Regions from separate parts of the Enterococcus saigonensis genome, predicted to be linked through region 3. Evidence: predicted binding sites of a transcription regulator. Region 3 holds the regulator's gene; each other region holds the start of a gene.
The links. The regulator NrdR, encoded in region 3, represses ribonucleotide reductase genes. The targets are predictions, from matches to a motif close to ACACNATATATNGTGT.
Positions count from the first base shown of each region.

Region 1: a site for NrdR is predicted at 2,754-2,769, ahead of EsVE80_RS10490 (deoxynucleoside kinase). Genes of this name have one in related genera too.
Region 2: a site for NrdR is predicted at 4,704-4,719, ahead of nrdD (anaerobic ribonucleoside-triphosphate reductase). Genes of this name have one in related genera too.

Region 1 covers NZ_AP022822.1:2,206,186-2,214,363, forward strand. The annotation lists gene nox (H2O-forming NADH oxidase) at 1-22, opposite strand, end outside; gene EsVE80_RS10480 (pentapeptide repeat-containing protein) at 405-1,040, shown strand; gene EsVE80_RS10485 (magnesium transporter CorA family protein) at 1,033-1,938, opposite strand; gene EsVE80_RS10490 (deoxynucleoside kinase) at 2,034-2,693, opposite strand; gene mvk (mevalonate kinase) at 3,070-4,005, shown strand; gene mvaD (diphosphomevalonate decarboxylase) at 3,998-4,972, shown strand; gene EsVE80_RS10505 (phosphomevalonate kinase) at 5,004-6,122, shown strand; gene fni (type 2 isopentenyl-diphosphate Delta-isomerase) at 6,106-7,173, shown strand; gene EsVE80_RS10515 (hypothetical protein) at 7,249-7,716, opposite strand; gene adhE (bifunctional acetaldehyde-CoA/alcohol dehydrogenase) at 7,860-8,178, opposite strand, start outside.
Region 2 covers NZ_AP022822.1:861,961-870,138, forward strand. The annotation lists gene dinB (DNA polymerase IV) at 405-1,523, shown strand; gene nrdG (anaerobic ribonucleoside-triphosphate reductase activating protein) at 1,611-2,213, opposite strand; gene nrdD (anaerobic ribonucleoside-triphosphate reductase) at 2,344-4,533, opposite strand; gene EsVE80_RS04020 (ABC transporter ATP-binding protein) at 4,939-5,706, shown strand; gene EsVE80_RS04025 (FtsX-like permease family protein) at 5,696-7,744, shown strand; gene EsVE80_RS04030 (teichoic acid D-Ala incorporation-associated protein DltX) at 8,061-8,178, shown strand, end outside.
Region 3 covers NZ_AP022822.1:1,586,914-1,595,091, reverse strand. The annotation lists gene mutM (DNA-formamidopyrimidine glycosylase) at 3-845, shown strand; gene coaE (dephospho-CoA kinase) at 848-1,450, shown strand; gene nrdR (transcriptional regulator NrdR) at 1,655-2,131, shown strand; gene EsVE80_RS07490 (replication initiation and membrane attachment family protein) at 2,150-3,520, shown strand; gene dnaI (primosomal protein DnaI) at 3,520-4,443, shown strand; gene EsVE80_RS07480 (tRNA (adenine(22)-N(1))-methyltransferase) at 4,546-5,247, shown strand; gene EsVE80_RS07475 (Nif3-like dinuclear metal center hexameric protein) at 5,244-6,362, shown strand; gene pepT (peptidase T) at 6,402-7,637, shown strand; gene EsVE80_RS07465 (DUF1294 domain-containing protein) at 7,759-8,025, shown strand; gene EsVE80_RS07460 (lysylphosphatidylglycerol synthase transmembrane domain-containing protein) at 8,045-8,178, shown strand, end outside.

The DNA.
Region 1 (8,178 bases), 620 kb from region 3:
CGACAATAATTGTTTTTGTCATTTTTAATTCCTCCAATAATGAACTCATTCATACTACTTTTTTCACAAAGTTCTTCAAAAAAAGAGAAAAAAGCACTTCTGAAAAAAAGTAAGTGTAAAACAGTCTATTTCCTGTTTCCGTTTACATTCTAGAAAAAAAACAAACGAAAGGCGATCATTCTGCTTGTGAATCTCTATCTCCTTATTTATAACGGTAGTTTTCATTCTAAAGCTTGCGATAATACGTTTTCAAAATTAAAAATTTATGAGATAAAATATTTTTCACAATAATTATTCTAAAATAATAAATATTTTTAAGTACTCTGACACATTTCCTTTACACCGTTTGTTTTTCATGCTTTTTTTCGCTACAATGCACCTACCAACAAAAAAAGGAGCCTACTATGAAACAACCTGCCCTACCCCAATTACCGGATTTAATTAAAACTGATTTTTTTATTGAAGATGAAGCCTTCTTTGAGGGAAATGCTTTTACTAACAGTGATTACAGCTACTTAACTGGTAAAAATATTATCATTCGCCAGAGCGTATTAGAAAAAATCACCTTGCATAAAACGCGCCTAGACAACTTTGAGGCGAGCAACGTGATTTTTCGTAATTGTGATTTTTCCAATATTGAATGGCTAAAAGCCAGCTTTCACCAAGTAATTTTTGACCAATGTAAATTAACAGGGGCCAATTTTTCAGAAAGTTATTTACGTGATTGTCAATTTCAAGATTGTCTTTGTGACTTTGCCTCTTTTAGCCAAGCCAATTTAAAAGTGGTGACTTTCTCTCGTTGTCGTCTAACTGATAGTGAGTTTTACAGTCTAAACTGGCAACATATAGCTTTGCTTGATAATGATTTGACAGGTAGCAATTGGAGTCATACCCGTTTAAACAAACTTGATTTTAGCACAAATAAATTTTATCGCATCACATTTGACCACCAAAACTTACGCGGGCTTATTGTAAACTCTCAACAAGCCTTAGTCATTGCAGCAAGTCTGGGACTTGTGATTGAAGATTCGCTTATTTAATGCGTCGCCACATAGCTAAAAGCATCCAGATAGATAAGCCGATACTAATTAACATTGCAATTGCCCAGCCGAAGACAGAATTTGAAAAAGGCAATGGGACATTCATGCCAAAAAAACCGGTAACAATTGTTGGTACAGTTAGTAAAAGTGACCAAATAGTTAAAAATTTCATCGTGTCATTTAAATTATTATTTAAAAGATTGTTATACGCACCAGAAAGCTGATCAATGACTTGAGAAGCTAAATTCGTCATTTCAACAGCTTGTTTGGCTTCAATTAAAGCATCATCCAGTTGCTCTTTTTCATTATCTTGCAGGCGATGGAAAATATTCAAAGCCCGAATTTGTTGTAATAAAACAGCATTTTGCTTAGTGGCTGTTACTAAGTAGACTAACCCAATCTCCAGGTCTGAAAGTTCTAGCAAATTTTTATTTGTTGTCCGTTCTCGTAATTTTTTATTTAAGCGCATTCGTTCACTATTGACTTCTTCTACTAACGGAAAAAAAGAATCTGAAATTAAAAACAGCGTGTGAAACAATAAGCTATATTCACTTTGATTGCTATTTTTGTGAAGGAGATTTTCCATCATGTCCGTTACATACCCCGTATGTTCGGTCGTAAAAGAAAAAAGATGGCGTTCTTTAATAATAAAAGTCATAGGGCTTGTTTCATAATGATTGTCGGTCTTATGACGATGTGGAACATTGTACACTAATAAAAAAGCATGTTCTTCTGGATCGTATTCTACCCGTGCACGTTCATTTTTATCTAAAGAATATGTTAGCATCTCATCACTTAACTGATACTTCTCTTGCAGTTCACTTAAAGTAGTAACACTGTGGTTATCTACTTGTACCCAATAAGAGGCGCCTTGATTGAATTCTCTTTTATGTTCCATTTTCCACCTCATTTGATTTTCTACTTTTACTTATAACATTATAACAAAAAAAGCTGGAATCCCTACTTATACGCATGGATTCCAGCTTTTTACTTTTAGCTAATAAATTCTAACTGCCGAATTTCTGCTAACTTATCATCAATCATTTTGATTACTTCTTTTGCTGCTCCTTCATCTTCTACGAAGTTCAGCAAATCACCGTCGATTTGTAATTTTGGACTTTCGTGGTAATTATCAAACCACGCATCATAACGCCGATTTAATTCTTGATAATAATCATACAGACTTGGGTCATATTCTAATTGCTCAAACTCGCGACCACGTTTTTTAATTCTAGCTAACATCGTTTCAAAAGAAACTTTAATGTGAACTAACAAATCAGGATGTTTTTTTTGCGCTGCATAGGGTAATTCTTGCATCATATTGGCAAGTAATTCATCATAAACTTGCACCTCTGTTGCAGTGGCCCGTCCCAAGTCAGCATTTAAATGAAACAACAACGAATCTTCATAAATAGAACGATCCAAAACATTATCTTCATGCTGTAGGGCTTGTTTAATACTATCAAAACGTTTATTTAAAAAGTAAATTTGCAATAAAAAGGCGTACTTATTAGGATCTTGATAAAATAATGGTAATACTTCATTGTCATCAACTGATTCATAAAACGCTTTACTGTTTAAATGATTGGCTATCATCTCAGTTAAACTTGATTTTCCTGCACCAATGGTACCCGCTAATACAATCACACTCATGGACCTCCAACTCACCTATCACTAAATATTGTGTTTTGCTATTACTTAAAACAATATACTCCACAACATCTAGTTGCGTCAAATAAGAAAATACTCACAAAAATTGCCACCATTTCAATAAATCTTACAGCCAACATAGCATAAAAATGAACAGGTGACGTTTGATCATTTATTTTCCCTGACAAAAAGTAAATCGCTAACTTTGACTACTCTTTTTAAATAAAATAAAAAAAGAAGTTAAAAAAATCTCTTAAGAAAAAATTGAAAAGTATTGAAATTTTTCATAAACTCTTAACGAGTCGCTTAATTTTTAGTAGAATGGACAAGCAGTACATATTTTGTTTTGTATAAATAAAAAAAGAAATGAGGCATTTGCATGAAATCCAGTGGTGAAGGTAATGCCAATGGGAAAATTATCTTAATGGGAGAGCATTCTGTTGTCTATGGAAAACCAGCAATTGCTTTTCCGTTTCAACCTACCCATGTCACAGCTGAAATAACCGACCATGCTTATGAAAAATTGCGTTCAGGGTATTTTGTCGGACCCTTAGCTAAAGCACCAAAAAGTCTGGAAAATATTAAAACACTAATTCACCAATTGCGTCATGACTTTTCTACACCACCTGTTCAAATCACGATTTCCAGTACTATTCCTGCTGAAAGAGGAATGGGATCTAGCGCTGCTGTGGCAGTCGCCATTACGCGTGCTTTTTTTGATTGGCTAAATCGTCCCTTAAGTTCTAAGCTTTTACTAAACTATGTAAACTATGCAGAGAAAATTTCTCATGGTAATCCAAGCGGTATTGATGCTGCAGCTACAGCAGGAGACGAGCCAATTTTATTTCAAAAAGGTGCTACTTTTGAAACTTTCCCCATCAATATCAGTGCTTTTTTAATTGTGGCAGATACAGGAGTCAAAGGTAAAACCAGACAAACTGTCAAGGCAGTAGCAAAGCGTTTTGAACAAGACGCCCAGACTACCGGTCGTTTGATGAATGAGTTAGGGGATTTAACTTTAAAAGCCAAAAATGCTATTTTAAATAATCAAGCTCCTTACTTAGGGGAGTTAATGAATGCTGCTCAAAAAAATTTAGCAGCTTTGCAAGTAAGCGATCAAACATTGGATAATTTAATTACCGTTGCCAATCAAAACGGTGCACTAGGAGCAAAACTAACCGGTGGTGGTAAAGGCGGTTGTATGATCGCTTTAGCTTCCGATTACAAAACTGCCAAAAAAATCACCACGGCTTTAACCAACCAAGGTGCTAAAGCAACTTGGATTCAAGAATTAGGAGTTTATCAATATGCTTAAAGGAAGTGCCCGAGCACACACCAATATCGCCTTAATCAAATATTGGGGCAAAGCAAATGAAGATTTAATTATTCCCATGAATAATAGCCTTTCATTAACTTTAGATGCTTTTTATACTGAAACAACAGTGACATTTTCAGAAGAGTTAACAACTGATATTTTTTATCTAGATGATACTTTACAAGATGAAAAAGGGACAAAAAAAATTAGCCGCTTTTTAGACTTGGTGCGTAAAAAAGCGGCCTGCCCACTTTTTGCGGAAGTGAACAGCTATAACCATGTCCCTACAGCGGCTGGATTAGCCTCTTCTTCAAGCGGCTTAGCAGCTCTTGCCGCAGCGTGTAATCAAGCACTGCAATTAGATTTATCTGACCGCGATTTATCGCGTTTAGCAAGACGAGGTTCCGGATCTGCTTGTCGCAGTATTTTTCCTGGTTTTGTAGAGTGGCAAAAAGGCAATAGTGATGAAACTTCTTTTGCCGAAGTTGTGCCAAGTAGCGGTTGGGAAAATGAACTTGCAATGTTATTCATTTTAATTAACGATCAAGAAAAAGATATTTCCAGCCGTGATGGGATGCGTAAAACAGTTGAAACTTCCGCCTTTTATGATGGTTGGTTGCAAACGACAACACAAGATTTAGCCAGTGCTAAAATCGCCATTCATGCGCAGGACTTTGAAAAGCTTGGCACTGTCACTGAAAACAATGCTTTAAAAATGCACGGGACAACATTAGCTGCCGTGCCACCGTTTACTTATTGGTCACCCGATAGTTTGAAGGCGATGAATGCCGTTAGAAAAATTCGTGCAGCAGGTTTACCTTGTTACTTCACCATGGATGCTGGGCCAAACGTTAAAGTTTTGTGCCAACGAAAAGACGTCGCACAACTAAAAGAAAAACTTACACATTATTTTGCTGATGAGCAACTCATTACCGCATTTAGTGGCCCAGGAATCACCTATTTATAACAAAGTAGGCAACTTATAGGAGGAAGAAAAGATGTTAGTGGAAGCTTCGGCTCCAGGAAAACTTTATATTGCAGGAGAATACGCAGTGGTTGAAGCAGGCCATCCAGCAATCATTATTGCTGTCGACCAATTTATCACAGTTACTATTACTGCAGCCAAAAAAAGTGGTAGCATCCAATCAGCGCAATACAGCGAGCTACCAATAAAATGGACACGTCGTGGTGGTGAGTTGGTTTTAGATATTCGGGAAAATCCATTCCATTATATTTTAGCCGCAATTAAAATCACCGAAAAATATGCTCAAGAACAAGATAAGCAACTGGCATTTTTTGATCTAAAAGTAACGAGTGAATTGGATAATTCTAATGGTCGTAAATACGGTTTAGGTTCTAGCGGGGCGGTAACCGTCGCAACAGTTAAGGCGTTGAGTGCCTTTTATGAGCTTTCTTTAACACCAATGATGACCTTTAAACTCGCAGCTTTAGCCCATCTAGAAGTCCAAGGCAATGGGTCTTGCGGAGATATTGCGGCAAGTTCTTATGGTGGTTGGATTGCTTTTTCTACCTTTGATCAAAATTGGTTGCAAAAACATCGTCAAACTGAGAGCATTACGAATTTATTAGTAAAAGAATGGCCTCAGCTTGCCATTACACCGCTACCTGAAGTTTCTCATTTGCGTTTATTAATTGGTTGGACAGGATCTCCTGCTTCTACTTCTGATTTAGTGGATCAAGTAAATGAATCCAGAGCAAATAAACAAACCTCTACTTCCTATGAAGAATTCCTAGCTGCTAGCAAAGAATGTGTGGAACAAATGGTTACTGGATTTCACACTAAAAATATCACCTTAATCAAGAAAATGATTAAGAAAAATCGTCGTCTTTTAAATGAGTTAACGCAAATCACCAATGTCACAATCGAAACGCCGGCATTGAAAACATTGTGTGATTTAGCTGAAAACTACGGTGGTGCTGCTAAATCATCTGGTGCCGGCGGTGGTGATTGCGGAATTGTAATTACCGATCAAAAAAGTGGTATATTGCCTCTGATGAGCGCTTGGGAAAAAGCGGGTATCACGCCACTTCCCCTACACGTTTATCATTATCCTAAAAAGGTTGAAGAAAGGACGCAGCATGAATCGCAAAGATGAACACGTAAGCTTAGCAAAAGCTTTTCACAAAGAGAAAACAAATGATTTTGACGCAGTCCGTTTAATTCACAACCCTTTGCCGCAAATTGACGTTAAAGATGTCAGTTTGTCTACTGAAATTTTAAATCACAAGGAAGAATTTCCTTTTTTCATTAATGCCATGACAGGTGGTTCCAAAAAATCATTACAAATCAATCGTGATTTGGCCTTCGTTGCAAAAGAATGCCGTTTAATGATGGCAACTGGTTCTGTTACCGCAGCTTTAAAAGATGAAAGTGTTAGTGATAGTTTTAAAGTGGTGCGCAAAATAAATCCCACTGGCTTTTTTCTCGCAAATATTGGTGCGCACAATACCTTAGAAAATGCGCAGCGCGCTGTGGAACTATTTGGTGCAAATGCCTTACAACTTCATTTAAATGCACCACAAGAATTGGTAATGCCAGAAGGCGATCGTTCATTTTCTGATTGGTTGGATAATATCGCTGAGATTACTGCTAAACTTGAAGTACCTGTGGTCGTCAAAGAGGTGGGCTTTGGTATGACAAGAGAAGCAATGCTGCAGTTAATTAGTGCCGGAGTTCAAACAATTGATGTTTCTGGACAAGGCGGTACTAGCTTTACCCAAATTGAAAATGCACGCCGACCAAAGCGCGAGATGGCATATTTAAGCGAATTCGGTCAATCGACCGTTATTTCTTTACTTGAGGCTGCCCAAGTAACCCGCTCGTTTGAAGTAATCGCTTCAGGTGGTATTCGGAACGCTTTTGATATTTTCAAATCCCTTATTTTAGGTGCCGACACCGTCGGAATTTCTGCCACAATCTTAAATCACCTTTTAAGCCATGGCGTTGAGGCTACCATTGAGATGATTCAAAGTTGGCAAGAAGACTTAGCCCTGCTTTACACAATGGTGGGTAAAAAAAATACACATACTCTGGAAACAGTCCCAGTTATCTTTACTGATGAGGTATGGCAATGGTGCCAAGCCCGCAGTATCGATGTAAAAAAGTATGCCGGTAGAGGACAAAATGAAATACCTCTACGTTTTTAAACACATTTAGCTTTTGAGTTCAACAAAAAAATAGCGTTCTTCTCAAAATTTGAAAAGAATGCTATTTTTGTTTTATCATTTTTTAAAAAGACGTTTCAAAAAGCTCTGCTTTTCTGGTACTGCCGTTTTGTTTGTAACAGGTACTTTAGTCAAATCGACTATTAGATTAGGCTCTTTTTGCAATGTTCGGTTGAGCTCCATTATCCCCTTTAAACTTTCCCTCATGCGTCGAATTGCACCAGGAGTCAAGGCAAATATTTCTTGTGCTTCTTGTTGACCTTCTGCTGATTGTAACGCAGCCATAATATTTTGTATCAGCAGATATTGCTGTTGCAAAATATTCCGTATTTCGTATTTTTCAGATTGAATTTCTTCTTGCTCAGTTACCAAATAGCTTATCACAGATAAACTTTCACCATAATCAATTAAATCATCGCGTAATTGAGATATTGTTGCATCATTTGTAGAATTTTCAATTCCTGCGATAAATTTCTTCAACAATGTTTGGGATGTTTTTAATTGCACAATTTTGGCTGTTAACATTTTTTCACCTTCATTCCTTTTATTTCTTATAGCCAAGTATCAAATTATGGCTACAAAAAGTCAAGGCAAATAAAAAACCGTCACGCTGCTAAGAAGCCTGACGGTTTTTGTTGGTTATACGTTTTAAACGTTAGCTGTAAAATTTAAGCTTTTTCGTTGTACGCTTCAATAATGATACCTTTTAATTCCGAGATTAAAGGTTCTTTTGGATTAGCAGTTGTACATTGGTCTTCATAAGCAAGTTCTGCCATGCGATCAACAGTTGTATCCAATGTTTGTTGCGTTACACCTTGTGCTTTCAAGCTCATGTCGATACCGACTTTTTTACCTAATTCGTAAACTGCTGTTGCTAATGCTTCAACTAATTCTTCAGTAGTTTCACCTTTAAGACCTAAGAATTTTGCAATATCCGCATAGTCTGTATCAGCACGGAAGTAGTCATATTTAGGGAACATTGCATGT
Region 2 (8,178 bases), 720 kb from region 3:
CGAGTTGAGGGATTCTAATTTGCGCGTCTTCCTTTAGGGTGCGGCTTTCTTGTTTGTCTCATGTTCACTTCCATCACTTTCTGATTTGAAGGCTTCATGAGAATTATATAGCTTAATCCAGTCTTGAAGTTTTTTGACGACATTTCTTTGGCTATCCAATCCATCTAAATAAATAAGAAAAGCTTCAAGTTTTAATTCCTTTGAGTGGTCCTTATTCTTTCTTGTAGCAATCATGCCATAACTAAGACTTCATCATTTCTTTGTAGCATAACAAAATCTGTTGATGTTTATCTTTTAAGAATAAAATATAAGCATTTAGCGGCAATATACTCTCAAATAGCATGAAGAAAAGTTGCGAACATTTGTTTGTCTTTGTATAATAGAGAAGAATGCGAGGAGAGAATATGGCAGAGTTACAATTTCCTTTAAGAAACGATACGAGTCGTAAAATTATTCATATCGACATGGACGCTTTTTTTGCTTCTGTTGAAGAACGGGACAATCCTGAATTAGCCAAACATCCATTGGTTATTGCTCGCCATCCCAGTGATACAGGGGGAAGAGGCGTCGTAACTACTGCTAATTATGAGGCACGTAAATACGGTATTCATTCTGCTATGAGTGCACAAAAGGCTTATGAATTGTGTCCACACGCTATTTTTGTACCAGGAAATCACGAGAAGTATCGTGCAGTTTCAAAAGAAGTACGCAGTATATTTTTGAAGTATACCGATATTATTGAACCAGTTTCAATTGATGAAGCGTATTTAGATGTTACAAAAAACAAAGTTAGTAGTGTCTCGGCAGTAAAAATTGCACGATTGATTCAACGCGATGTCTGGGAAAATTTGCAACTGACTTGTTCAGCGGGAGTTAGTTATAACAAATTTTTAGCCAAATTAGCCTCTGACTTTATGAAGCCACAAGGAATTACGGTTATTCCACCCCGAGATGCGGTGACTTTTTTAAAGGCCTTACCAATTGAAAAATTTTATGGCGTCGGGAAAAAAACTGTTCCGAAAATGCATGAAATGGGAATCTTTACGGGAGCTGATTTATTTAAAAAAACAGAAATGGAATTAATTCAATCCTTTGGTAAAATGGGGTATTCTTTATATCGGAAAGTACGGGGAATACATGATTCACCTGTTTGTGTAACAAGAGAACGAAAGTCGGTGGGAAAAGAACATACCTATGGCAATCCTCTTGCAACTGAAGAAGCAGTATTATCACAACTTAGACAGTTATCTGAAAATGTAGCCGACTCTTTAAAAAGAGTTGGGAAACACGGTAAAACTATTGTTTTGAAAGTTCGATATACAGGTTATGAAACAGTTACTAAAAGAAAAACATTCCCAACTTATTTAGCCGATAAGCATACTATCTTTTCTCAAGCAAGTTTAATTTGGGAAGAAGTGGGTGGGATTGAAAAGGGCATCCGTCTTTTAGGGGTAACAGTGACAAATTTAGATCCAATAACTTTTGAAAATGTGATTTTGCCTTTGTGGGGAGACGAAGGTTAGTTTAAAAATAGAACGTACGTGCAAAAAAGACGAGGCAAATGTCTATTTGCCTCGTCTTTTTTATCAATTAGTATTTTTAAAGTATTGCTAGATTAAATCTTGCTTTTTTATTTGTTCAAAACTTTCTGTTGCATCGTGACATTTATCCCAAATAACAGCTTTTCCTAATGCTAAAGATTTTTTGACATCAATAATCCGTTGATTGCTGCTACCACGAAATTGAAGATTTAGATTACGTTTAGCCAGTTCAAAACGTCCATCCACTAGAATATCAATTTTATTTAGCAATTCTAATTTATCGTCAGTTTCTTGGAGCAGTTCTTCAAAAGTATACCCAGACCAACTCCAAATATCTTTTTGCGCTCCAAACTCTGTTTTTACCCGATTAACTACCTGTAAGCAGACTTGAGTATTTAAAAAAGGTTCGCCACCTAATAGTGTTAGTCCTTGAACATAATCATGACTCAAGTCTGTAATGATTTGATCTTCTAGTTTTTTGGTAAAAGGAGTACCATAGTTGAAATTTTGGACAGCTTTATTAAAGCATCCTTCACAGGCAAAAAGACAACCACTGACATACAAACTGTTACGAACACCTTCACCGTCAACGAAGTTAAACGCTTTATAATCTGCGATATAATTTTTACTATACATACTAGCTTGCCATTCTTTGGGTTTTGGATTACGCATAAAAATGCCTTCTTTCTAATATTGCATCTTGGCAAGTGTGCCAAGGTTGTTTTTTCATTTTTCTGGCAAGAAAACCCGAGCGTCAGCTAACTGCGTTCGGGCTTTTTTAGCTATTACGAATACAAAGACATCATTTCATGTGTTTCACACGTGAAGAAATTTCTTTATGCCGCCCATGAACCATTGGTCGTGCTTGCGGATTTCCCAAGTATCCACAGGTCCGTTTTACCACATCGCAGGTTTTAGGATCGTGGTTGCCACATTGCGGACATTCAAAGCCACGTTCTGTTGGCGTGAAGTCTCCTTCAAAACCACATTCATAGCAGTGATCAATTGGCGTATTCGTACCTAAATACCCAACTTTATCGTACGAGTAATCCCAAACAGCTTCTAAAGCTTTTGGATTTTGTTGGAGCATTGGATATTCACAATAATGAATAAATCCGCCCGAACAATATTTTGGATAATCTTTTTCAAAATCTAATTTTTCAAAAGGTGTTGGGTTTTTACGGACATCATAATGGAAACTGTTCGTATAGTATTCTTTATCTGTAACATTTTCAATCGTACCAAATTTTTCAGTATCTAAACGGCAAAAACGATCAGTTAAACTTTCACTTGGCGTAGAATAGACACTAAAGTGATAGCCGTATTCGTTACCCCAGTCATCTGCATGAGCTTTTAATGATTTGACAATGTTTAACGTAAAATCTTTGGCAGTTGGATTATTTTCCCAAGTTCCTCCAAAGAAAGTAGCAGCAACTTCATATAATCCAATATAACCTAAAGAAACAGTTGCCCGTTTATTTTTAAATAATTCATTTACTGCATCAGTACGACTTAAACGTTTCCCAAAGGCACCATACATATATAAAATTGGGGCATTGGCAGGAATGGCTTCTTTGCAACGCTCAACGCGATATACTAAAGCATCTTTAACGGTGGCTAATCGTTCTTCTAAAAGAGTCCAAAATTTATCTTGATCACCAGCAGCTTCTAAAGCAATACGAGGTAAGTTTAAAGTAACAACGCCTAAATTCATGCGGCCAACATTTACTTCTTGACCGTTTTCGTCTTGCCAGCCTTGTAGGAAAGAACGGCAGCCCATTGGAACTTTAAAACTTCCGGTTAATTCCACAATTTTATCGTAGTTCAAAATATCTGGATACATACGCTTGGTAGCACATTCTAAAGCCAATTGTTTAATATCGTAATTTGGATCAGTTGGATTAGAATTTATTCCTTTTTTAATTGAAAAAATTAATTTAGGAAAAATAGCAGTTCTTTTTTCGCTGCCTAATCCATTAATGCGAATCTGTAAAATAGCTCGTTGAATTTCTCTTTCAAACCAGCTTGTTCCAAGACCAAAACCAAGAGAAGTAAAAGGTGTTTGTCCATTTGAAGTAAATAGTGTGTTAATTTCATATTCTAAACTTTGCATCGCATCATAAATATCTTTTTTTGTTTTTGCTTTGGCATACTCTTCACGTCGGTCAGGGCTTTCAATCCATTCGTGGGCATCTTGCATATGTTTTTGATAATTTAATTCAGCAAAAGGAGCTAATAATTCATCTGTTCGATCAGCGGAACAACCACCATATTGACTAGAAGCTACATTAGCAATGATTTGTGAAATTTGGGCTGTTGCTGTTTGAATAGACTTTGGTGATTCGACTTCGGCATTTCCAATTTTGAAACCGTCATTTAACATACCCTTAAAATCAATTAAACAACAATTTGTCATTGGTGTATATGGATGATAATCCAAATCGTGGTAATGAATATCGCCTTTTTGATGAGCATTTGCGACATGCTTGGGTAACATTTTTAATCCAATTGATTTACCAACAATACCAGCTGTTAAATCCCGCTGGGTATTAAAAACATTGCTGTCTTTATTAGCATTTTCATTTACAACGCTTTGATCTTTATTGATTAAACGACCAATTGTAAAATTAATATCAGTCGCTTTGCTGCGATCAAAATCGCGGCGGGTACGGTAGTTAATATAAGCCTCAGCGATTTCATATTCACCTTTTTCTAAAAGGATATGTTCGACAATATTTTGGATTTCATAGATTTTGACATCTGTGGTAAAACGTTGCCCAATTTCGGCATCTATTCGTTCGACTATTTCTAATAGGCGTTCATGATCAATCGGTGATAATTCTCCGTGTATTTGCTGTTTTGCTTTAACCAATGCATCGTAAATCTTTTGGTCATCAAAGTCCATTAGGCGACCGTCACGTTTAATGATTTTAATCGTTTGTAGCTGTGGCTGAACCTCACTTGCTACCTGATCACTTTTTAAATCCATCATTTTGCTCACTCCTTTATTTCTTAAACCAAGTCCTTTGCTGTGAATTATTTTACGAAAGGCTAGCTTTAACCAGACATTAACTTGTGTCTGAACTCACATAATATGATAGCTGAAAAGCAAGTCGTATGCAACCTATATATAGTGGTGTCGTTTTGATCTATAACAAAAAAACACTATATATGGTGTATAAAAAATATGTAAAAAAATTGAAAACTGATAACAATAGGCTTTTGGGATTTATAAAAAATTGAATTTTGTATAAAAAAGTATAAGATGAGATAAAAAATTTTGTTTAAATTTTATTCCTGACTTAAGTTAAAAACTGCGCTTTTAAAACAGCTTATGCTACCATGTAAATATAAAAATAGACAAACTCTTTTCGGGCTTGTTATTAGAGGTTATCCAATGAAAAAAATAATTGAAGTAAAACATTTAAGTAAAACATATGGCAATCGCTTTAATCAAATGAAGGTGTTAGATAATCTTTCTTTTAGTGTGGATGAAGGTGAGTTTGTAGGTATTATGGGTCCTAGTGGGGCCGGTAAAACAACGCTTATGAATATTTTAGCATCAATTGCTTTACCTACTTTTGGTAGTGTAACAGTGGATGGCCATGATTTAACAGCGTTAAAAGAAGATCAACTAAGTGATTTTCGCCGTAAAGAACTAGGCTTTATTTTTCAAGAGTTTAATTTATTACCAACGTTAACGGCTAAAGATAATATTATTTTACCTTTAGCAATTGATCACATTAAAGATGATGAGATTGAACTACGTGTGCAACACGCCACAACTTTACTTGGAATAAAAGAAATTATGCAACGTTATCCAGAAGAATTATCAGTAGGTCAACGGCAGCGAGTTGCTGCTGCTAGAGCATTGGTCGTGCGACCAAAAATTATTTTTGCCGATGAACCGACTGGAGCATTGGATTCAAAATCTGCGACAGAATTACTCTATTATTTGAGTGAAATTAATCAAAAAGAAAATAAAACGATTTTAATGGTAACCCATGATCCGTATACAGCGAGTTATTGTAATCGTATTTTATTCATCAAAGATGGTGTTTTTTTTGCTGAAGTTGTTAAACGAGGCTCTAGGCAGGATTTCTTTGAACGGGTAATTGACATGCAGGCAACTTTAGGCGGTGGGGGACGACGCAATGCTTTATAAATTAACGTGGCGTAGCTTTATTAAACAAGCTAGGAACTATGGCGTGTACTTAATTAGTATTACAATGGCCGTTATGATTTATTATTCATTTAATGCCATGACCCATGATCAACCTTTGACCAAAAGAGCCAGTCAAGATATAAAAATTGAAAACATTTTAAATGTAGGCAGTTTTTTTGTCATTATTATGTTGGTCTTTTTTGTTTTAAGTGCCAATCGTTTTTTTATTGCTAGACGCCAACAAGAAGTAGCACTTTATCAACTTTTTGGTCTAAAAAGGCGCCGCATTATTTTTCAATCTTTAGCAGAAATTTTCACTTTGAATTTAGTAGCTTTTTTGTTAGGAATCGGATCTGGTGTCATCTTTTCAAAACTTTTTTCTATGATACTGGTAAAAGCGATGGCACTCGATGTCAATAGCACCCTCTTTTTTTCATGGCAATCTGTTCAAGTGACCGCGGCTGTTTTTATCTTTGTTTTTATTCTAAGTGCTTTTCAAAATATTATCGTTTTATCTAAAAAAAGAGTAGATGGGCTTTTTGCTACTAAACAACAATCGGATTTACAAAAGTTAAAGACAAAACCGTATGAATTAAAATTGGGTTTTTTCAGTGTGATGCTAATTATAGCAGCCTATACAGCGGCTTTTTTTATTCGTCCCTTAATTTTTCGTTTTGTAATGATGACGCAAAGTTTCACGATTTTATTTTGGCTACCAGGAGGAATTTTATTAACATGTATTATTGCCACCTATCTTTTTTATCGTTATGGTATAAAAACTATTTTTTATTTATTAGATAAAAAGAAATCTCACTATCATGGTTTAAATTATTACGAGCGTAGTCGTACAATTGTTTCTATCTTAAAAAATTGGCGTTCTATGGCGTTATTGACTATTTTAACAGCATTGGCACTTGCTTTAATCGGTGGAGCTATTTCACTTGTTAGCATCCAAAGTAAAGTAAGTGAAAACGAAACACCAGTAGATTTTCAAGTTCACAGTAATGAATTGCCGAAGTTAACAAAGATCATTGCAGAAAATGATGGGGAAATTAAAAATGTCCAAAGCCTTCGCTACAAAGTAACGGCAACACAGTTTGCTTTAAAACTTTTTAGCAGCGAAGAAGTGGAACAACTTAACTTGATGAATGTGTTGCGTTATAGCGATTATCAAAAATTTCAAAAAGCACATCCAACACTACCAATCATTGACAACTTGTCAAAAAATAAAGGTGTTTTATTTGATTATGATTACGTGGTGTTTAACGGGGTTAGCGAGTTAAGTCGAAAGTTTACCTTGCCAAATGGGCTTGATTTTACGGTACAACATTTTTATTCTGATTTGTTAGGAGACTCGTTGTTACGGTATGACACGGGAGTTTTGGTAGTACCGGATGAACAATTTGAATTGATACAAGGGGTAGAATTTACCATTGCAATGGTTGATGTGAAGGCAAAAGATGAGGAGAGACTTGCTACTATTGTTGAAAAAGAATTAAAGTCAGATTGGGGAAATGATATTTATTATGACTTTACTTATAAAAATAAAAGTTTAAAAGGAACCATTTCAACAAAAGAATTAGAAAATAAAACAGTTCATGATTTTACTGGAAACTATTCTCGCTTAAATCATACTAGTCGCTATCCCATTGTTAGACGAGCTACACGAGAAGCAGGAATATTTATGTATGTTGCCATCTTTTTGGGGATGATTGCTTCCATTACAACAGCTGCAATTTTAATGCTGCGACAACTTTCAGAAGTAGAAGAAGGCAGAAGAGATTATCTATTATTACAGAAACTAGGCGTTAGTCGGAAACAAATGAAACGCAATCTCTACTATCGAAATGCTTGGATTTTTGCATCCCCGGTTGTGCTAATTACCGGACATGCTGGCTTTGCTATTTACACTTGGTCGCAATTTGTTACAAATGGCAGTTATTGGTTAGCTTATCTGTTTTGTGGCATTGTAGCCGTCATTTACTTTTTTGCTTATATTTTGACTGTTAAGTTTTTTCTGCATAGCTGGGAAAATTAATATAAATTAGAAAAGACAATGTTTTAGAAAAAAACTGAAATTTCGCCGTATTATTTTGATTTCAGTAATTTTAAAACATTGTCTTTTTCATTTGGAAATCTTTATGCCTTTGTAACACATTAAAAAATGCAGATTTACTTAATTTAAAAGGTTAAAAATAGACGTCTAAATGATGTTAGACTGCTTGTAAACTAAGTAATTTGATTGAAAGCCCTTAAGTGACGAAAGTGTTAGATTTTCTTATCCTATGTAAGCCAAAGAAATGTTAGAAAGTCTTGATTCAATTTATACTGCAAAGGAAAAGGAGAGAGTGATAATGAAAAATTGGTTACATAAAGAAAATACCCACTATTGGTTAACTTTTATTGGAAAAACGCTCTTTTACTTCTGTGTCGTGCTAATTTTAGTCTATTTGTATCATTACAAAAATATTC
Region 3 (8,178 bases):
AGATGCCAGAATTACCTGAAGTAGAAACAGTCAGAAGAGGATTGTCACAGCTTATCTTAAATAAAGAAATTGCGACAGTGGATGTTTTCTGGTCCAAAATCATCGCACTGCCTGAAGTAGAAACCTTCAAGCAAGAATTAAGTGGTCAAAAAATTGAAACAATTAATCGTCGGGGAAAATATTTAATATTTGAACTTTCTGATTATGAATTAATCTCTCATTTACGTATGGAAGGAAAATATGAGTTTTTTTCCGCACAGACACATGCAGTAGTGACAAAACATACACACGTCATTTTTCATTTTACAGATGGTAGTCAATTGCAATATCGTGATGTACGTAAATTTGGCAGAATGGAGCTAGTATTAAAAGGGGAAGCCAAAAGATTTAAAAGTATTGCGCAATTAGGACCAGAACCAACTCCAGAAACGTTTAAATTAGCACAATTCAAACGAGATTTGGCAAAAACAAAACGGGAAATTAAACCAGCGTTATTAGATCAAAAAATGGTAACGGGTTTAGGAAATATTTATGTTGATGAAGTATTATGGTTGGCGAAAATTCATCCAATGCAACCTTGTGACACCCTCAGTGAATCAGAAATCAAGCGATTACGTTTAGCAATTATTGATGTTTTAAAAAGAGCTGTAGCGGCTGGTGGAACTACCGTACGGACTTACTTAAATGCATTAGGTGAGGCAGGAAAGTTCCAATTGTCGCTAAATGTTTACGGTAGAACCGGACAACCTTGTCCACGTTGCCAAACACCAATTGAAAAAATCAAAGTAGCACAACGTGGCACTCATTTGTGTCCTCACTGTCAAAAATTAATTGCGAGGTGCTGAGCATGAGTTTTGTGTTAGGTATTACTGGGGGAATTGCCAGTGGTAAGAGTACCGTTGTCGATGTTTTTAAAGAAAAGGGATTCCCTGTTGTTGATGGGGATGTGATAGCACGAGAAATTGTTGAACCTGGCCAAGCAGCATTGGCAGCTATTGTTGCTGTATTTGGGTCGGGAATTCTAAGTGCAACAGGTGAATTGAATCGCAAAAAATTAGGAGAGATAGTCTTTAAAGATAGCCAAAAACGGCAACAATTGAATGAATTAATGAACCCATATTTGCGTCAAAAAATTAAAGGGCAAATTATTGCTGGAAAAAAAATCAGCCCGTTAGTTGTGGCAGATATTCCTCTAATGTACGAAGGTCATTACGATCATTATATGGACGAAGTTGCTGTAGTATATGTCGACTTTTCAGAGCAAAAAAAACGATTGATGGCACGAGATCATATCGACGAAAAAACAGCAGAAATGAAGATTGCCAGTCAAATGCCATTAATAGAAAAGAAGGCTTTAGCAGATACTGTTTTTGACAATAATGGTAGTAAAGAGGCGACAGTCCAACAAGTCGTCAATTGGTTAGAAAGTCATTTTAAAAATAAAGACTAGTTGTCTTTCTGACGTAATGTTGTAAAAAAGCTTTGGAAGCTATTTTTATTCCAAGGCTTTTTATTATCTAAAAAGAAAGCTAGTTTTTTAAAATATTGCGTAAAAACGTATAACGCTGTCTTTTCTTAGATGCAAGACAATACAACACAATTTTTTTCTGTTATAATATAAGCAAAATTCCTAGAAAATAAATGAGGTGAAAAGATGCGTTGTCCAAAATGTCACCATAATAGTTCACGGGTTATTGATAGTCGTCAAACCGATGATGGACGTACGATTAGAAGAAGAAGAGAATGTGAAAATTGCGGCTTCCGTTTTACCACTTTTGAAAAAATAGAAGCGGCACCTTTACTAGTGATTAAGAAAAATGGTGAACGGGAAGAATTCAATCGAGAAAAGATTTTGCGTGGGTTAATTCGTTCTGCAGAAAAACGACCAGTTGCTATGGAACAAATGGAAGAAATTGTTGACCATGTGGAAAATCGTGTCCGTTCTTTAGGAGAAAACGAAATTTCTACAACACTTATTGGCGAGTATGTGATGGAAGACTTAGTGGATGTTGACGAAATCGCCTATATTCGCTTTGCCAGTGTCTATCGTCAATTTAAAGATATGTCGGTTTTCTTAAAAGAATTACAAGATATTGTTGCCAAAGCAAACGGCAAAAACGAATCTGAATAAATTGGAGGCTGCATTTTTTTGGAATATGCTTATGAAGCCAACCTACAACCAAAAGCAGTTTATGAAGTAAAAAAAAGTTTACCCCTCACAAGTGAGGGACAAAAAGCTTTGGTAAATTTGTATCAGCCAATTATTGGTGCGGATGCGCTAGCTTTGTACTTTTGTTTACTACAAGACTTTGAAGATACACAAGAAGAATATAACCACTTAGAATTACTTAATGCCTTAGATATCGGAATTTCGGCTTTCAAAGTGGCCAAAAAACGTTTAGAAGGAATTGGACTATTAAAAACTTATTATCAAGAACAACCAGAAATTCGGTTTTTATATGTTTTAATGGAACCTTTATCACCACAAGCCTTTTTAAAAGATGAACTAATGTCTTTTTTATTGGTTGTAAAAGTAGGGCAAAATAAATTTCGACAATTAAATCGTCGCTTTAAACCTCAAGACATTCAAACAGCTAACTACCAAGAAGTAACGACAAAATTTGGTTCTGTGTATACTTTTTCCCAAAGAGAATACCAAGCTAATCAAGCCCTAGTTGAGTCGGTCACTGAAGAGATAGCTCACGCAGATACACAGCTACCATTGGATAAAAACCAGTTAAATTGGAGTTTGTTGCGTGATTTAGCGACGAAAAAGTTTATTAATCCTATGCAGTTAACAGACTCTTTAAAAAATAGCCTTACGCTATATCATGAAATGTTTGGTTATGATGAAGTGCAATTAACTAATTTAATGGCTGAAGCAGTTTCTTTAGCAGATGGAACAATTGATGCACGAAAATTGAAAAATATTGTGTATAAACAAAGCCAAAATATCTTATCAGAAAAAAAAACAACAACGCCAAATTACGAAAGTGATCAACAGATTCGTCGTAAAAATACTTTGTTAGCTCAAGGATTTACAAAAGCAGATTGGTATCGAATTTTAGATAGCGAAGCGTTAGCGCCAATGGAGTACTTGGTTAATTTGAAAGCGGCTAAAGGTGGCTATGTCACGAAAAATGAGGAGTGGTTGTTGACGGACTTGGTGGAAAAATCCCCCTTACCGACAGCAGTCATTAATATTTTATTGAACTATTTACTAGTTGATCAAAATAAATCTCAACTACCACAGGCATTAACCAATCAAATAGCTAATGACTGGTCGCAAAATAAAATTAATACCCCAGAAGCTGCTATTAAATATGTCCAAAAAACGGTAAAAGAAAAACAAGCGGCTAAAGAGCAACGCAAAAAAAATAGCAGCCGAACACAAAATATTGTGAAAAAAGAAGATTTACCAGACTGGTCCAAAAATCAAACGACAAGTGACCCGACTCGTAAAGCAGAGATTGATAAAATGATGCGAGAGTATTTCAATGACGAAGAAGGTGAAAAATAATGGATGATGTTGGCAAAAGTGTCAATCAATTATTTGAACGGCAAAATTTTCAAAAAAAATATGAAGCGATGATGCAAGAAGTTTTAGCAGATACAGCAGTGAAAAAATTTTTAGATGAAAATAAAGACAAATTAACGGAAGCAGATATAAAAAAGAGTTACCCTAAACTATACGAATTCGTTCAAGAAAAACGCAAATTTAAGTTAAACGATCCTGCCATGATGGCGCCAGGATATGAGCCCCGCCTAGTTTTGAATTTTCATTATATTGATGTTGCCTATGTTCCAACCGAAGATTTAGTGGAGCGTCGGAAACAAGAAGAAATTAAAAATCGCGTTAGCACCATTGACATCCCCAAAGATATTCGGAATGCGAGTATGAAAAACTTTGATAAAACAGACGAACGAGAAGAAGCGTTATTTGAGACGATGAAGTTTATTAAAAACTATGCAGAAAATGCAAAGTCTTTTCATAAAGGATTGTATCTAGCTGGTGATTTTGGTGTCGGAAAAACGTATTTATTAGGTGCCATGGCAAATGAGTTAGCAAAAAGAGGCTATACTTCTATGATGGTGCATATGCCAACCTTTACCTCCATGATGAAAAGTTCAGTAGCGGATAATACTGTCGCTGAGAAATTGGAAAATGTGAAAAAGCCTAAGATACTCATTTTAGATGATGTTGGAGCAGATGCTTTAACTGCTTGGACACGAGATGAAATATTTGGTGTTATTTTGCAATATCGTATGCAAGAACAATTACCGACATTTTTTACTTCTAATTTTACAATGGATGGATTGGAAAATCATTTGCGGCTAACGAAAACTGCGGATGAGCCGTTGAAAGCCAAACGCATTATGGAACGTATCCGTTATTTGGCAAAAGAAATTGTCATGTCAGGACCTAATCGTCGTAATGATTAAAATGAATTGGCACGAATTTTCTTTTGCGAAAATTTTGTGCCAATTTTTTCGAAATAAACGGGTCAAAATGAGTTGATTTTAACCTTTAAAGGAGAACAGAATATGAATGAACAAGAACTGTCACAACGTCTGACAGTCGTTGGTAATGCTGTACCAAAGGGTGCACGTTTAGCTGATATTGGCTCAGATCACGCTTATTTGCCAGTCGCATTAATGCTTGTAGGGAAAATTTCCTATGCTGTGTGTGGCGAAGTGGTGGTAGGGCCTTTTCAATCAGCGCAAAAACAAGTTGTTAAAAGTGGTTTAGCAGACAAAATTGTAGTGCGTTTAGCTGATGGTTTAGCAGCAATAAAAAAAGAGGATGAAATTGATACAATTACCATTGCGGGGATGGGTGGTACATTAATCACAAGTATTCTGGAAAATGGAAAAACACAAGGGCAACTGTCTGGTCATGAGCGTTTGATATTACAGCCCAATGTTGGAGAAGCAAATGTTCGCCGCTGGTTACAAAAAGAAGGCTATGAGATTTTAACAGAAAGTATTCTAGCGGAAAATGATAAAATTTATGAAGTTATTGTAGCTGAAAAGACAGTTGTTAAATCCCAATTAACCGATAAAGAGATTTTCTTTGGTCCTTACTTGTTAGCTGAAAAAAATAGTGTCTTTCTAAAAAAATGGTTGCAGGAGCAATATGCTTTAGAGAAAGTTTTAATTCAATTACAAAAAGCCAAAGTGGTACCTGAAGAAAAAGTAATTGCCATTAAACAAGAATTGGCCTGGATTAAGGAGGTTTTAGAGTGATAGCCAAGGATTTTATTAAACGTTTTGAAGCGTATTGTCCGTTGTGGCTTGCTGAAAAGGGAGATCCGGTTGGTTTGCATATTGGTACATTGGATAAGCCAATCAAACGGGTTATGATGACTTTAGACGTGCGACCAGAAGTTGTACAAGAAGCAATTGAAAAGAAAATTGATTTAATCGTTGCAAAACATCCGCCAATTTTTCGACCAATTGAACGCTTAACCCAAACAGATCCTCAGACCAAAATGTATCTGGATTTGGTGAAACATGACATTGCAGTTTATGCCGCTCATACGAATATGGATATTATTTCCGATGGTTTAAATGATTGGTTTTGCGAAATGTTGGGAATTGAAGTGGAAGACTTTATGACCCAAACCCATCAAGTGAAATTCAAAAAATTGATTGTCTATGTCCCTATTGAAGCAGCAGCAAAAATGCGGCAAGCATTAGGTGAGGCAGGTGCTGGTGAACAGGGCAATTACCAATTTACTAGTTTTCAATCAGTGGGTATTGGCAGATTTACACCAATGATGGGGGCGCACCCTGCTATTGGCAGTGTTGGAGTGCCAGAAAGTGTTCAAGAAGCCAAAATAGAAGTTTTATTACCTGAAACAATTGAAGCTGAAGTTCTAAGAGCAATGTATGCGGTACATCCTTATGAAGAACCTGCCTTTGATTTACTTTCTCTAGGCAATGATCCGATAAAATACGGGATTGGTCGTGTGGGACATTTACCCCAGCCCATGTTGATTGAAGATTTCGTAACACGCGTCAAAAACGTGTTTGAACTAGATGGATTGCGTTTAGTGGAGCCTGTCGTTCACCCTAAAAAAATGGTACAAAAAATTGCCATTTGTGGTGGCTCTGGTGGTAATTTTTATCCAGATGCGCTAAAAAAAGGAGCCGATGTTTACATCACAGGAGATGTGTATTATCATACAGCCCACGATATGCAGGCAAATGGATTGACGGTAATTGATCCGGGGCATAACATAGAACGTGTCTGCATTTTACGCTTCATTGAAAAAATGAATGCATGGAAAAAAGCGGAGAAATGGGATGTAGAATTTATCCCTTCTATAACCAATACCAATCCGTTTCAATATCGTTAAAAATTAAAATGTGTTTTTAAACACTTGGGAGGAACTATTATGTACGAAAATTTATTACCCCGCTTTTTACGCTATGTTAAAACTCAAACACGTTCAGATGCTACAAGTAAAACAACGCCATCTACACAAACACAAGTAGCTTTTGCGCATGAGTTAAAAAAAGAATTAGAAGACTTAGGTTTAACAGAAGTACTTTATAACGAAAATAATGGGTATGTCATTGCGACATTACCTAGTAATAGTGATAAGCCCGTCAAAACAATTGGGTTTATTGCACATATGGATACGGCAGACTTTAACGCAGATAATGTAAATCCACAAATCATTGAAAATTATGATGGCCAGTCAACAATTAATTTAGACGCAAAAGGTAAATATACCTTAAATACAAATGACTTTCCGAATTTAAAAAATTATAGCGGGCAAACGCTCATCACGACAGATGGGACGACTTTACTAGGAGCAGATGATAAAGCTGGTATTGCTGAAATTATGACCGCTTTAGAGATTTTAATTAAAAATCCTGAAATCAAACATGGTACAATTAAAGTTGCCTTTGGTCCAGACGAAGAAATTGGCGTTGGGGCAGATAAATTTGATGTAGCACAATTTGGTGCCGATTTTGCTTATACGATGGATGGTGGACCAGTAGGTGAATTGCAATACGAAACATTCAATGCTGCCGCTGCTGAAATTACCATTCATGGCAAAAATGTTCATCCAGGAACTGCTAAAGATACCATGATTAATGCTTTACGTTTAGCAATCACATTCAATAATCAATTGCCGCAAGCTGAAATTCCAGAAAAAACGGCAGGTTATGAAGGTTTTTTCCACTTGATGGCTATTAACGGTAATGAAGAAGAAGCAAAAATGAGCTATATTATCCGTGACCACGATCGTGATAAATTTGAAGCAAGAAAAGCCTTGATTACAGAAATTGCGGATAAAATGAATGGTCAATTTGACGAAAAACGCATTGAAGTGAAGATGTATGATCAATACTACAATATGAAAGAAATTATTGAAAAAGATATGAGTATTATTGAAATTGCCAAAGAAGCGATGATGGCTTTAGATATTAAGCCTATTATTGAGCCAGTCCGTGGCGGGACAGATGGTTCGAAGATTTCACAACTTGGGCTACCAACGCCCAATATTTTTGCCGGGGGGGAAAATATGCACGGTCGTTTTGAGTTTGTTTCGTTACAAGCTATGGAAAAAGCAACCGATGTTATTGTGAAAATTGTGGAATTAAACGCACAAAATGCATAATTTATACAAAATTTTCTAGGATACTTGTTATAATAAAGCGAGAGGCCTACGCTTGGCGTAAGTGATCTCGCTTTTGTTTATTTAACGAAAATAATATTTATAATTAAAAGGAGTTTTGTCCTTGTTTAACGAAAATCCACTGTGGTTTTATCTCGTTTTAGTGAATTTGTATGTCTTTTTTTTAATGTATTACGACAAGCGCCAAGCTGTAAAAGGCGGCCAGCGAATTTCAGAAAAAAATCTCTTGTTTATGGGAATAGTCGGTGGCGGTTTAGGTGGGTTATTCGCTCAGAAAATGTTTCATCACAAAACCCGCAAGAAAAAATTTTACCTTTGCTTTTTAATCGGAATTGCTGTAGCGCTGTTGCTGATTGTCTATTATCACTAGTCGTTTAAAGGAGTTTTTTATGAAAATTAATTCAAAAACAAAATTACTCTTAAATATCTTGCTACTCGTGGTAATTTTAGGGGTCATGTTTTATCTGTTGCAAAATTCCTTTGGTGAAATTTTAGCAGAACTCAAAAGTACGAGTATTTATGC